DNA from 3 places in the Streptomyces sp. NBC_00457 genome. Region 3 is predicted to be linked to each of the others. Evidence: riboswitches for the same ligand, from Rfam matches in the RefSeq annotation. Region 3 holds a riboswitch; each other region holds the start of a gene.

Region 1 (3,269 bases), 1.1 Mb from region 3:
CCGCCTTTGCCGGTGTACGGGGCGTATGGGAATGCGGTGCCGTATCCGTATCCGGCGTACAACCCGTATCGGACCTAGCCGGCGTTGCGAGTGGCCCGGCGTGGGGGCTGGGCGGGGGTGGGTCACGCAGCCCGGCGCTGACGGGGCGCCGCCTGCGCCCACCCGTGCCGCCCTAGGCGGCACGAATGCCCGCAGCTTGGCAGGACGACGACGCAGCGCCGCCTGCCGGGTGGGCGCCGACCCTGCGGCACGAATGCTCGCAGCTTGACTGGACGACGACGCAGCGCCGCCTGCCGGGTGGGCACCGCCCCAGGCCGCGCGAATGCCCGCGGCCGAGACCGCCCATGCGAATGCCCGCAGCCCAGACGGCGGCGGGCGGTCCGACAGCCCCCGCCGCAGAGCCCTACCTCAGGGGTTCAGCCCCTTGCTTCGCAGCCAGGCCATCGGGTCGATGCCGCCGCTGTCGGAGCTGCCGGTGTGGACCTCGAGGTGGAGGTGGGCGCCGGTGACGTTGCCGGTGGCGCCGACGCGGCCGATGACGTCGCCGGTGGCTACCTTCTGGCCGACGCTGACGCTGATCGAGGACTGGTGGGCGTACCAGAGCTCGGTGCCGTCGTCGAGGGTGAGGACGGTCTTGTAGCCGTAGGAGCCGTCCCAGCCGGCCTCGGTGATCGTGCCGCTGTGGATGGCCTTGATGAGCGTGCCGGTGGGGGCGGCGAAGTCGAGGCCGGTGTGGTAGCCGGAGGACCAGAGGGAACCGGCCTGACCGAAGGTCGAGGTGATGGTGTACGAGGAGGTCGGCAGCGCGAACTGCTTGGCCAGCTGGGCGAGCCGCTCGGCCTCCGCCTTGGCCGCGGCCTCCTCCTCCGCCTTCTTCTTCGCGGCGGCGGCCTTGGCCTTGGCCTCCTGCTCCGCCTTGGCGGCCGCTTCGGCGGCCTCCTTCTGCGCGGCGGCCTGCACGGCCTGCGCGGCCTTGCTGTCGACCTGGTCCTGCTGCCGCTCGGCCTGGGCGAGGATCCGGGAGCGCAGCGTCTCACCGGCGTCGGCGGCGGACTGCTCGCTCTCGGTGGAGGCCACGCTGACAGTGCTGAGCGCGGTCGCGGTGTCCGCCGAGTCCTCGGCGGCGTCGTCCGAGATGATCGAGCCCACGGACGGCAGGTCGGGCAGGGAGATGGACACCGGCGGCTTGCCGGTGTTGGCGCTGGCCATACCGCCCGCGCCGACGGCGGCTATGACGCCGACGCCGAGAACCGTGGAGCTACGGGCGAATGCACCGTTGCGCTGCTTGCTGACGCGGTGCCGGCCACGTATGGGACGAATGGACTCCTCGGTGGGGTTCCACTCCTCCAGCGGGCCCTCGTCGTCGGTGCGGAAGCCGCTGTACACAAAGGTGTCGGGCTCGCGCTGACTCGGCACGAAGGGGGCCTCGGGGGCAGGCCGGTTGGACGCCACGTAGGCGTACTCCTTTCCTTCCTTCTCGCCTACCGGGTTAGCTGACGGGTTCGGAGCAGGAAGGTCTCCTACGCGCGTATACCCTCCGTGCTTCCACGGTGGCATCCGCGCGATTCACCCCAAGGTGGTGGTTCCCCGGTTCCCTTGCGGAATTCGGCGCGTGCGCACGGAGCCGACTCTTGTGACGGCTGGGACGACCGCGCTGCGTTATCGAACGTTAATAGACGCGGGGGCCGGATTCCAAGCGGTTCCGCTTGATCGTTAACGTTTTTGCGCAGGACGTACAGGCCATGACCGGTGAAAATCGGGCGAGTTGACCACGCCGCGGCAGCAACTCAGCAGTCACATCAGTTCTGACGTTGCGTCAGTTGTTACCGGAACGAGGCCGTCCACTCACGCGGGGTGACGACGATCGAGCCCGCGGCGCGCGCGCTCGACGATCTCGTCCTCCGTGAGCGGCACATCGTGGTGACTGAGGCAGATAGGCACCTCGGTCTTGCTGAAGCCGGTCCCCTCGGTCGCGGCGTTGAACTGGCCGCTCCGAAGACCACCGAGGTTGTCGAGGGTCGCGTTGCGCGCCTCCGCCATGGTCTCGACGGCGTTGATCTGAGCGGGAACGGTAAGGCGGCCGATGAACTGGTTCACCGTGTTGCCCAGCGCCTGATTGTGGATCCCCCTGGGCGTCTGCGAGGCGAGGACCATCCCGAGTCCGTATTGAGGACCATCCCGAGTCCGTATTTCCGTATCTGGCGGATGAGTTCGACCGTGCTCTCCGTACTCGGATTCGCCGCACCGGACGGCACGAAGTTCTGCGCCTCGTCCATCACCAGCAGCCCGCCCAGCGCACGGTCGCCGACCGGGTGCGCCCGGAACCACGAGAACAAGGTCGCCTGGAGGCGGCTGACGAACTGGGCCGGTCCGTCGCCGGACAGGCCGAGGAGGTGGTGGCCAGGTTCACGATGCCCCGGTCCACGCCGATCCAGCCGACCGGCTCGTACTCCTCGGGATCCGGAATGTCGCAGGTGGCGATCAGGAACCACTTCCCGCCACGCCGGACGAGATCGCTCTCGCCCCTGCGGCAGGCCACAAGGATCTTGAGCTGGTCGGGCGAACAGGCGAAGCGGATACCCCTCATCCGCCCGTCCACGGTCCAGATGGAGACGGTGCGTGCGTCGTACTGCCAGGACAGGCAACGGTCGTCGAACGGCTGGGCCGCCTCCGGGCGGAAGAACATCGGAGTACTGACAGCCTTGCGGTGCCGCCTGGAGGTGGGCGGGCCGAGGTTCCCGGCCCGCAGGTTGGCCTTCAGAGTCGTGTACACCTCTTTCTGCAGGCGGTTGCGGTCCTTGAGGTTCTTGGCGAAGGCAACCTGCGAGGCGTATGTGGCTGCCCGGTTGCAGGCATGCAGGGTCGCCTGAAGGGCCGACGCCTGCTCGGGCGTTGGCAGCAGTTTCACCGCCATTCGCACGACGATCACCACAACCGGTGACATGTAGGGCAGTTGTTCGCATTCCCCGGCTCCGCCGGACAGCCGTGTGAACGCCCCGCGCCGGGCAGCAAGCAGAGCCTCAGGAGGGGACCCTCCCCAGCGTGAACCTCGGGGCATCCTCGCCAGAATCAGGCGGACCTTTGGACAGTCCCGAACACAGCAAGAGGCTCTTCGGACAAATCCGAAGAGCCTCTTGAACTGCATTTTTGGTAGCGGGGACAGGATTTGAACCTGCGACCTCTGGGTTATGAGCCCAGCGAGCTACCGAGCTGCTCCACCCCGCGTCGTTGTGTTCACTAGTCTACGCCATCCGCGGGACACCCATGAC
Region 2 (3,269 bases), 2.9 Mb from region 3:
TCAACTCCTGGGAGGCCACCGAGTTCGAGATCTCCGAGGAGCAGCAGCGGGCGCTGGCGCGGCGGGCCGCGGACATGGGCGTGGAGCTGTTCGTGGTCGACGACGGCTGGTTCGGGGCGCGGACCAGCGACCGGGCCGGGCTCGGCGACTGGACACCCAACCCCGACCGCTTCCCCGGCGGGCTCAAGCCGCTCGCGGACCACGTGCACGGTCTCGGTATGCAATTCGGTATCTGGGTCGAGCCCGAAATGGTCAATCCGGACAGCGATCTGTATCGCGCCCACCCTGAATGGGTGCAGCATCAAACCGGGCGCAAGCGGACGGAATTCCGCAATCAGCTCGTACTGAACCTCGCCCGCGAGGACGTTCAGGAGTACCTCTGGGAGCGGCTCGACATGCTCCTCTCCAGTGCCCCGATCGACTATGTGAAGTGGGACTTCAATCGCTGCTTCACCGATGCGGGCTGGCCGGGAGAGGCGTATCCGCAGCGGTTGTGGGTCGACCATGTGCGTGCGCTGTACGGCCTGTTGGACCGCCTGCGGGACGCGCACCCCGGCGTCGCCTTCGAGTCCTGCTCGGGCGGCGGCGGCCGGATCGACCTCGGGATCATGAGCCGTACGGATCAGGTGTGGACCTCGGACAACACCGACCCGCTCGACCGGCTCGCCATCCAGCACGGCTTCAGCCAGGTCCACCCCGCGCGCGTGATGGCGGCCTGGGTCACCGACAGCCCGAACGCCATGCTCAACGGCCGGGTCAGCTCGCTGCGCTTCCGGTTCGTGAGCGCCATGGCCGGGGTGCTCGGGGTCGGCGGTGACCTCACCGAGTGGACGGACGACGAGCTGGCCGAGGCCCGGAACTGGGTGGGTCTGTACAAGGAGATCCGGCCCCTCGTGCAGCGCGGCGACCTGTACCGGCTGCGGCCGCCGCAGGGCGGGCTGAGTGCGGTGCAGTACGTGCTCGGCGACGAGACCGTCGTCCTCGCCTGGCTCGAGGCGCAGCGTTACGGCGAGCCCGTTCCGGCGCTGCGGCTGCGCGGCCTCGACCCGACAGCGTCGTATGAATGCCGCGAAACGGGCGAAGTTCACCGGGGTGCGGTTTTGCTGCATCACGGGTTGCGCACGGGGCTGCGTGGTGACCTCGATGCGACAGTTCTCCGCCTGCGTCGCATCTGAGTGATCTGTCCGAATTAGGATCTTCATTCCAACTCGGTCTGGAATAAAGCCTCCTGGGGTGAAGCTGCGTGAGCAGCGTCATATTCGTGACCGAGCGTTGTCCGTCATGTTCACGTAATTCACGTGTTTTTCCAGGGGATTGAATCCGCCGACAGGGGCGGAATTCACGGAGGGTGACTGGGTTTTCTCACAAGGGATCAAGAGAAACGCACAACCATGGAACCTCTTGCTTGTCCCTTTGCGTCTTGGTCGCTTACGTTCGCCACCAATCCGGACGGACGCCCAATCCTGCCGCCGCCCGGAGACCGCTCAACTCACCCGTGAACGGCAGGAGCGGGGGACCCACTGGTACAACGCCTGTTCCGGTCTCCGGAACGGCTAGGGGTTAAGTCGCCACCGCGCGGCCGGACATCTCCAGTCCGCACCCGACAGCTCACCTCGTAGGCGCCGGAGAGGAATTCGTCATGCCCGCGAAGGGTAAGCACCGCCGTCCCAAGAGTCAGCGCTTCACTCGCTCGATCGCCGTCGCCGGAACCGGTGGCGCCGCGCTCGCCCTCCCGCTCCTGGGGGCCACCGGAGCGCACGCCGCTCCCGCAAAGTCGGTTTCGGAAAAGGCTGTTCAGTCGGTTCCGCAGACTGAAAAGAAGGCCGCCGAGAAGACCGCCGCCGCGAAGAGTTCGGGTGTGCGGACCTATTCGGTGAGGGCCGGTGACTACCTCTCCAAGATCGCCGACGAGCAGAATGTCAGCGGTGGCTGGAAGAAGCTCTATGCGGACAACCGGGAGGCCGTCGGCTCCGACCCGGCGCTGATCCACCCCGGCCTGAAGCTCTCGATCGGCAAGAAGGCCACGACCGGTTCTTCCAAGTCGTCGTCCTCTTCGTCTGATTCGCCTTCATCATCCGCTTCTTCGCCGAAGTCGTCCGGTTCTTCTGATTCATCTGCTTCTGGTGCGTCTTCTTCTGGTTCGTCGAAGTCGTCCTCGAACACGGCGACCACCCAGTCCTCCGACACCACGAGCACGGCTAGCGGCTTCTCCCTCCCCGTGGCCGGTGCCAGTATCGGTACCCCGTACCGCATGTCGGGCAGCATGTGGTCCAGCGGCTACCACACCGGCGTCGACTTCGCCGCCCCGACCGGCACTCCGCTCAAGGCCGTCGGCGCGGGCACGGTCGTCTCCGCGGGCTGGGGCGGCGCGTACGGCAACGAGGTCGTCATCAAGCTGGCCGACGGCCACTACGCGCAGTACGCCCACCTGTCCTCGCTCTCCGTCTCCAGCGGCCAGAGCGTGGCCGCGGGCCAGCAGATAGGCCTCTCCGGCTCGACCGGCAACTCGACCGGACCGCACCTGCACTTCGAGATCCGCACGACCCCGGACTACGGCTCGGACGTCGACCCCGTCGCCTACCTCCGCTCGAAGGGCGTCTCCGTCGGCTGACACCCGGCGCCTAAGCCGCCCCCACGCCACCGAAGGCCGGACCCCGATCCCCGGGTCCGGCCTTCGGTGTCGGCCGTGCGGGAATCCCGGTCGGGACGTATTCCTGAATTGGCGAACACTTTAGGAGTGGCTTATCTCACCGTCCGTCAACCCCTTCCTACGGTCGCGTAGCTCACATCGGAAGGTGAATCATGGGCCGATGTGGCAGACGATTCGAAGAATGACATCAGATCAGTGATCGGGTCGTACGTGGCGCTGGGGGACAGCTTCACCGAGGGCGTCGGCGACCCCGGCCCCGACGGGGCGTTCGTCGGCTGGGCCGACCGATTCGCGGTACTGCTCGCGGACCGGCGGCCGGAGGGCGACTTCGAGTACACCAACCTTGCCGTGCGCGGCAAACTCCTCGACCAGATCGTGGCCGACCAACTCCCCCGGGCCGTCCGACTCGCCCCGGACCTGGTCTCGTTCTGCGCGGGCGGCAACGACATCCTCCGGCCCGGAACCGACCCCGACGAGGTCGCCGAGCGCTTCGAGCGGGCGATCGTGCAACTCACCTCGGCCGTCGGCACCGTCATGGTGACGACCGGCTTCGACACCCGGCGCGTCCCGGTGCTGAAGCATCTGCGCGGCAAGATCGCCACCTACAACGGACATGTCC
Region 3 (3,269 bases):
GTCCTGTTCGCGTCGAGTCGGTCGGGCTTTCTGTCCGTATTCTCTGATCATGGCCGCACCCATCGCATATTCACTCATCGCCACTGACCTGGACGGCACCCTGCTCCGGGGCGACGACACGCTCTCCGACCGGTCGCTCGCCGCGCTTGCGCAGGTGACGGCGTTCGGCGCCCGGCACCTGGTGGTGACGGGGCGGCCGGCCCCGAGGGTGCGGCCGTTGCTCGACATCCTCGGCAGCGGGGGGCTCGCGGTGTGCGGACAGGGCGCGCAGGTGTACGACGCCGGCGCGGACCGTCTGCTGTGGTCCGTCACGCTGGACCGGGAGCTGGCCGAGACAGCGCTCGGCAAGATCGAGGCGGAGATCGGGCAGGTGTACGCCGCCGTCGACCAGGACGGCGTCGACGGGCTCACGCTCATCGAACCGGGGTATCTGATGCCGCACCCGACCTTGCCCGCCGTACGCGTGGGGCGCCGCGACGACCTGTGGTGCGCGCCCATCAGCAAGGTGCTGCTGCGTCATCCCGCCCTGTCCGACGACGAGTTGGCGGCGACGGCGCGCGCGGTGGTGGGTTCCCTCGCGACGGTCACCATGTCGGGACCCGGGACCGTCGAACTCCAGCCAATCGGAGTGACCAAGGCGACCGGTCTCGCGCTGGCCGCCGAGCATCTGGGGCTGGGACCGGGGCAGACCATCGCCTTCGGGGACATGCCCAACGACATCCCCATGTTCGACTGGGCGGCGCACGGCGTCGCCATGGCCAACGCCCATCCCGAACTCAAGGCGGTGGCCGACGAGATCACCTTGTCGAACGAGGACGACGGCATCGCCGTCGTCCTCGAACGTCTCTTCCCGGAACGTCTCTTCCCGACGGGGTAGTTCTCAGTACGCGCCGAAGACGTTGTCGATCGAGCCGTACCGCTGGAACGCGTAGTTGCAGGCGGCGGTGATGTTCGCGACCGGGTCGTACGGGTCGAACTTGGTGCCGGCCACGTGGTACGCCTGGAAGGTCGGGTCGATGACCTGGAGGAGGCCCTTCGACGGGGTGCCCGCGGCGGCGTTGGAGTCCCAGTTGTTGATGGCGGCCGGGTTGCCCGAGGACTCCCGCATGATGTTGCGGTAGATGCCGTCGTACGACCCGGGGATGCCGTTCTGCGCCATCACCTGGAGGGACGCCCGGATCCAGCCGTCGAGGGTGTCTGAGTAGCCCAGCGAGGTGGCGGTGGCCACGGTCGGGGTGGCCGCCGAGGCGCTGGTCGCGCCGATGACCGGCAGCGCGAGGACGGCGACGCCGGTGCCGGCGACGGCGATGGCGCGGGTGATGCGAGCGGTTCTGGTTCGGCGGTGCTTACCGGCTGCAGCCATGGCGAAGTTCCTCTCCGGCGCCTGCGAGGTGAGCTGTCGGGTTCGGGCTGGGAGGTGCCCGGCCACACCCTCGTGCTGGGCATGGCTTCACCCCGAGCCGTCCCGGTGCGGTGTCCGGTCCGGCGGCTTACCTGGGTCCCCCGCTCCTGCCGTGCGGTGAGTCGGTCAATGGGTCGTTCGGGCGGTGGCAGGATTCGGCGTCCGCCCGACAGGCCGGGAACGTATGCGAGAGCACATGTCCGAAACAAGTACCGGATTCACACATCGCACCTATTGACCTTGGTGTGCGGCGAATGTGCCGCTTGATCCTTTGCACTCGCCAAGCCCAACTCGCCATGACGGAAGGCGGATCGACGGGTGCCTGTGTGTTTTCTGTGCAGGCCGGGACGTGAGTCACATCACGCGTGATCGCAAGCGCGGCAAAACGGGCAATCAGCTCAAGAGGGCTTTATTAACCGGCCGTTCGCGGGATGCGCTTCTCCCAGGTCCGATGGAAGACCACCTGGCCGCCCTCCGTGCAGATCACCTCGTCGGAGGTGGTGAAGTGGTCCCCGTCGCAGCTGATCTCCGATCGGGTGCGGACCGTGGTGTCCCAGCCCTGTTCCGGGCGGTGCAGCCGGATCGACCAGTCCGAGCGGGTGCGGGCCGACAGCGGATCCGCCTCGTCGATCGCGTACGTCTCCAGCGCGTCCTCGGTGCACTCCAGCCCGTCGGGGTGGACGCGCGTGCCGCCGTACCTCGGGTCGACCTCAAGGCGCCACACGCCGCTCGTGACGTCCCGCACCACCAGGCGCTCGGGGCGCGGCTCGTCGAGCGTGGCGGGGAAGTTGACGCCCAGCGGCTCGGCCTGCTCGGGCTCCTCGAAACGGATATTCCAGTCGAATTCGCGCTTCCGTACGGGCAGTTCGAGGAAGCAGCCCGCCGGGTCCAGGGTGAAGCCCGCCGCGGACTCGGGCTGCGGCCAGATCCACGGCCAGTACGCGGAGGAGACGGCGAGCCGGATGCGGTGGCCGGGCGGGAAGACATGGCCGATGGCATTCAGCTCGAAGGTCACCTCTTCGGTGGTGCCCGGCGTCCACGACACGGTCCGGTCGCGGCCCGCTCGTGCCGAGAGGTTCAGCGCTCCACGCGTGACCAGGGTCGACGAGCCGTCCGGCGCTACGTCACACACCCTCGCCACGATCTGCCCCCGCGGCGCCTGAGCAGTCACCCGCAGCCCCACCCGCGCCCGCCCCAGCACCCACGTCTCCTCGGCCACCGGAAACTCGAAGCACACCGACCGCGCGTCCTCCTCCCGCTGGTCCGGCGGCAGGTCGGCGTCGTTGCCGATGGGAAGGAAGCGGCCGGCGTCGACCCCGGTGTGCATCGGCGACCGTACGAGGACGGGGGCGCCCTGACAGGCGTACGTCACTGTCGTCACGTTAGGGGAGGGCCACGCGGGCTCGCCGACCCAGCGGCCGGGCAGGGTGCCGTACACCGTGGCGGGGTGGTGGGAGTCGGTGACGTAGGCGCGCAGCAGGGGCTCGGGGAGTTCCCCCTTGCCCTTGAGCCAGTGGTCCCACCAGTGCAGCGTCTCCTGGAGGAAGCCGATCGCCGGGCCGGGTGGCAGGCCGCGATCGGGGTACTGGTGCGACCAGGGGCCGATCAGTCCTCGTACGCGATCGGGCGGGAGGTGCTCGACGAGCCGCAGCACGGTGTCGCGGTACGGGTCGTGCCAGCCGCCCACCGCGAGGACGGCCGCCTTGATCGCGCCGTAGTCCTCGCAGACGCTGCCGTGGCGCCAGTACCGGTCTCGGGTCTGGTGGGTGAGCCAGGTGTGGATGAGCGGCTGGACAGCCTCCAGGCGCTCGACCCACATCTCGCGCCAGGCCTCGCCGGCGTACCGCGGATCGGGCGGCCGAGAGGC

Evidence for each region. A riboswitch is a leader RNA that binds a small molecule or an ion and turns the genes downstream of it on or off. The one in region 3 is predicted to bind cyclic di-AMP.
Region 1: it holds a riboswitch for cyclic di-AMP, as region 3 does, so the genes downstream of both, OG828_RS26465 (M23 family metallopeptidase) here and OG828_RS21185 (transglycosylase SLT domain-containing protein) in region 3, are expected to answer to the same signal.
Region 2: it holds a riboswitch for cyclic di-AMP, as region 3 does, so the genes downstream of both, OG828_RS08220 (LysM peptidoglycan-binding domain-containing M23 family metallopeptidase) here and OG828_RS21185 (transglycosylase SLT domain-containing protein) in region 3, are expected to answer to the same signal.

The regions. Positions count from the first base shown of each region.
Region 1 covers NZ_CP107905.1:5,802,317-5,805,585, reverse strand. The annotation lists gene OG828_RS26470 (PrsW family intramembrane metalloprotease) at 1-78, shown strand, start outside; gene OG828_RS26465 (M23 family metallopeptidase) at 409-1,452, opposite strand; cyclic di-AMP (ydaO/yuaA leader) riboswitch at 1,464-1,621, opposite strand; gene OG828_RS26460 (hypothetical protein) at 1,846-2,154, opposite strand; gene OG828_RS26455 (hypothetical protein) at 2,276-2,914, opposite strand; tRNA gene OG828_RS26450 (tRNA-Met) at 3,149-3,225, opposite strand.
Region 2 covers NZ_CP107905.1:1,765,729-1,768,997, reverse strand. The annotation lists gene OG828_RS08225 (alpha-galactosidase) at 1-1,175, shown strand, start outside; cyclic di-AMP (ydaO/yuaA leader) riboswitch at 1,472-1,637, shown strand; gene OG828_RS08220 (LysM peptidoglycan-binding domain-containing M23 family metallopeptidase) at 1,640-2,611, shown strand; gene OG828_RS08215 (SGNH/GDSL hydrolase family protein) at 2,846-3,269, shown strand, end outside.
Region 3 covers NZ_CP107905.1:4,697,514-4,700,782, reverse strand. The annotation lists gene OG828_RS21190 (HAD family hydrolase) at 50-877, shown strand; gene OG828_RS21185 (transglycosylase SLT domain-containing protein) at 881-1,363, opposite strand; cyclic di-AMP (ydaO/yuaA leader) riboswitch at 1,367-1,540, opposite strand; gene OG828_RS21180 (CocE/NonD family hydrolase) at 1,815-3,269, opposite strand, start outside.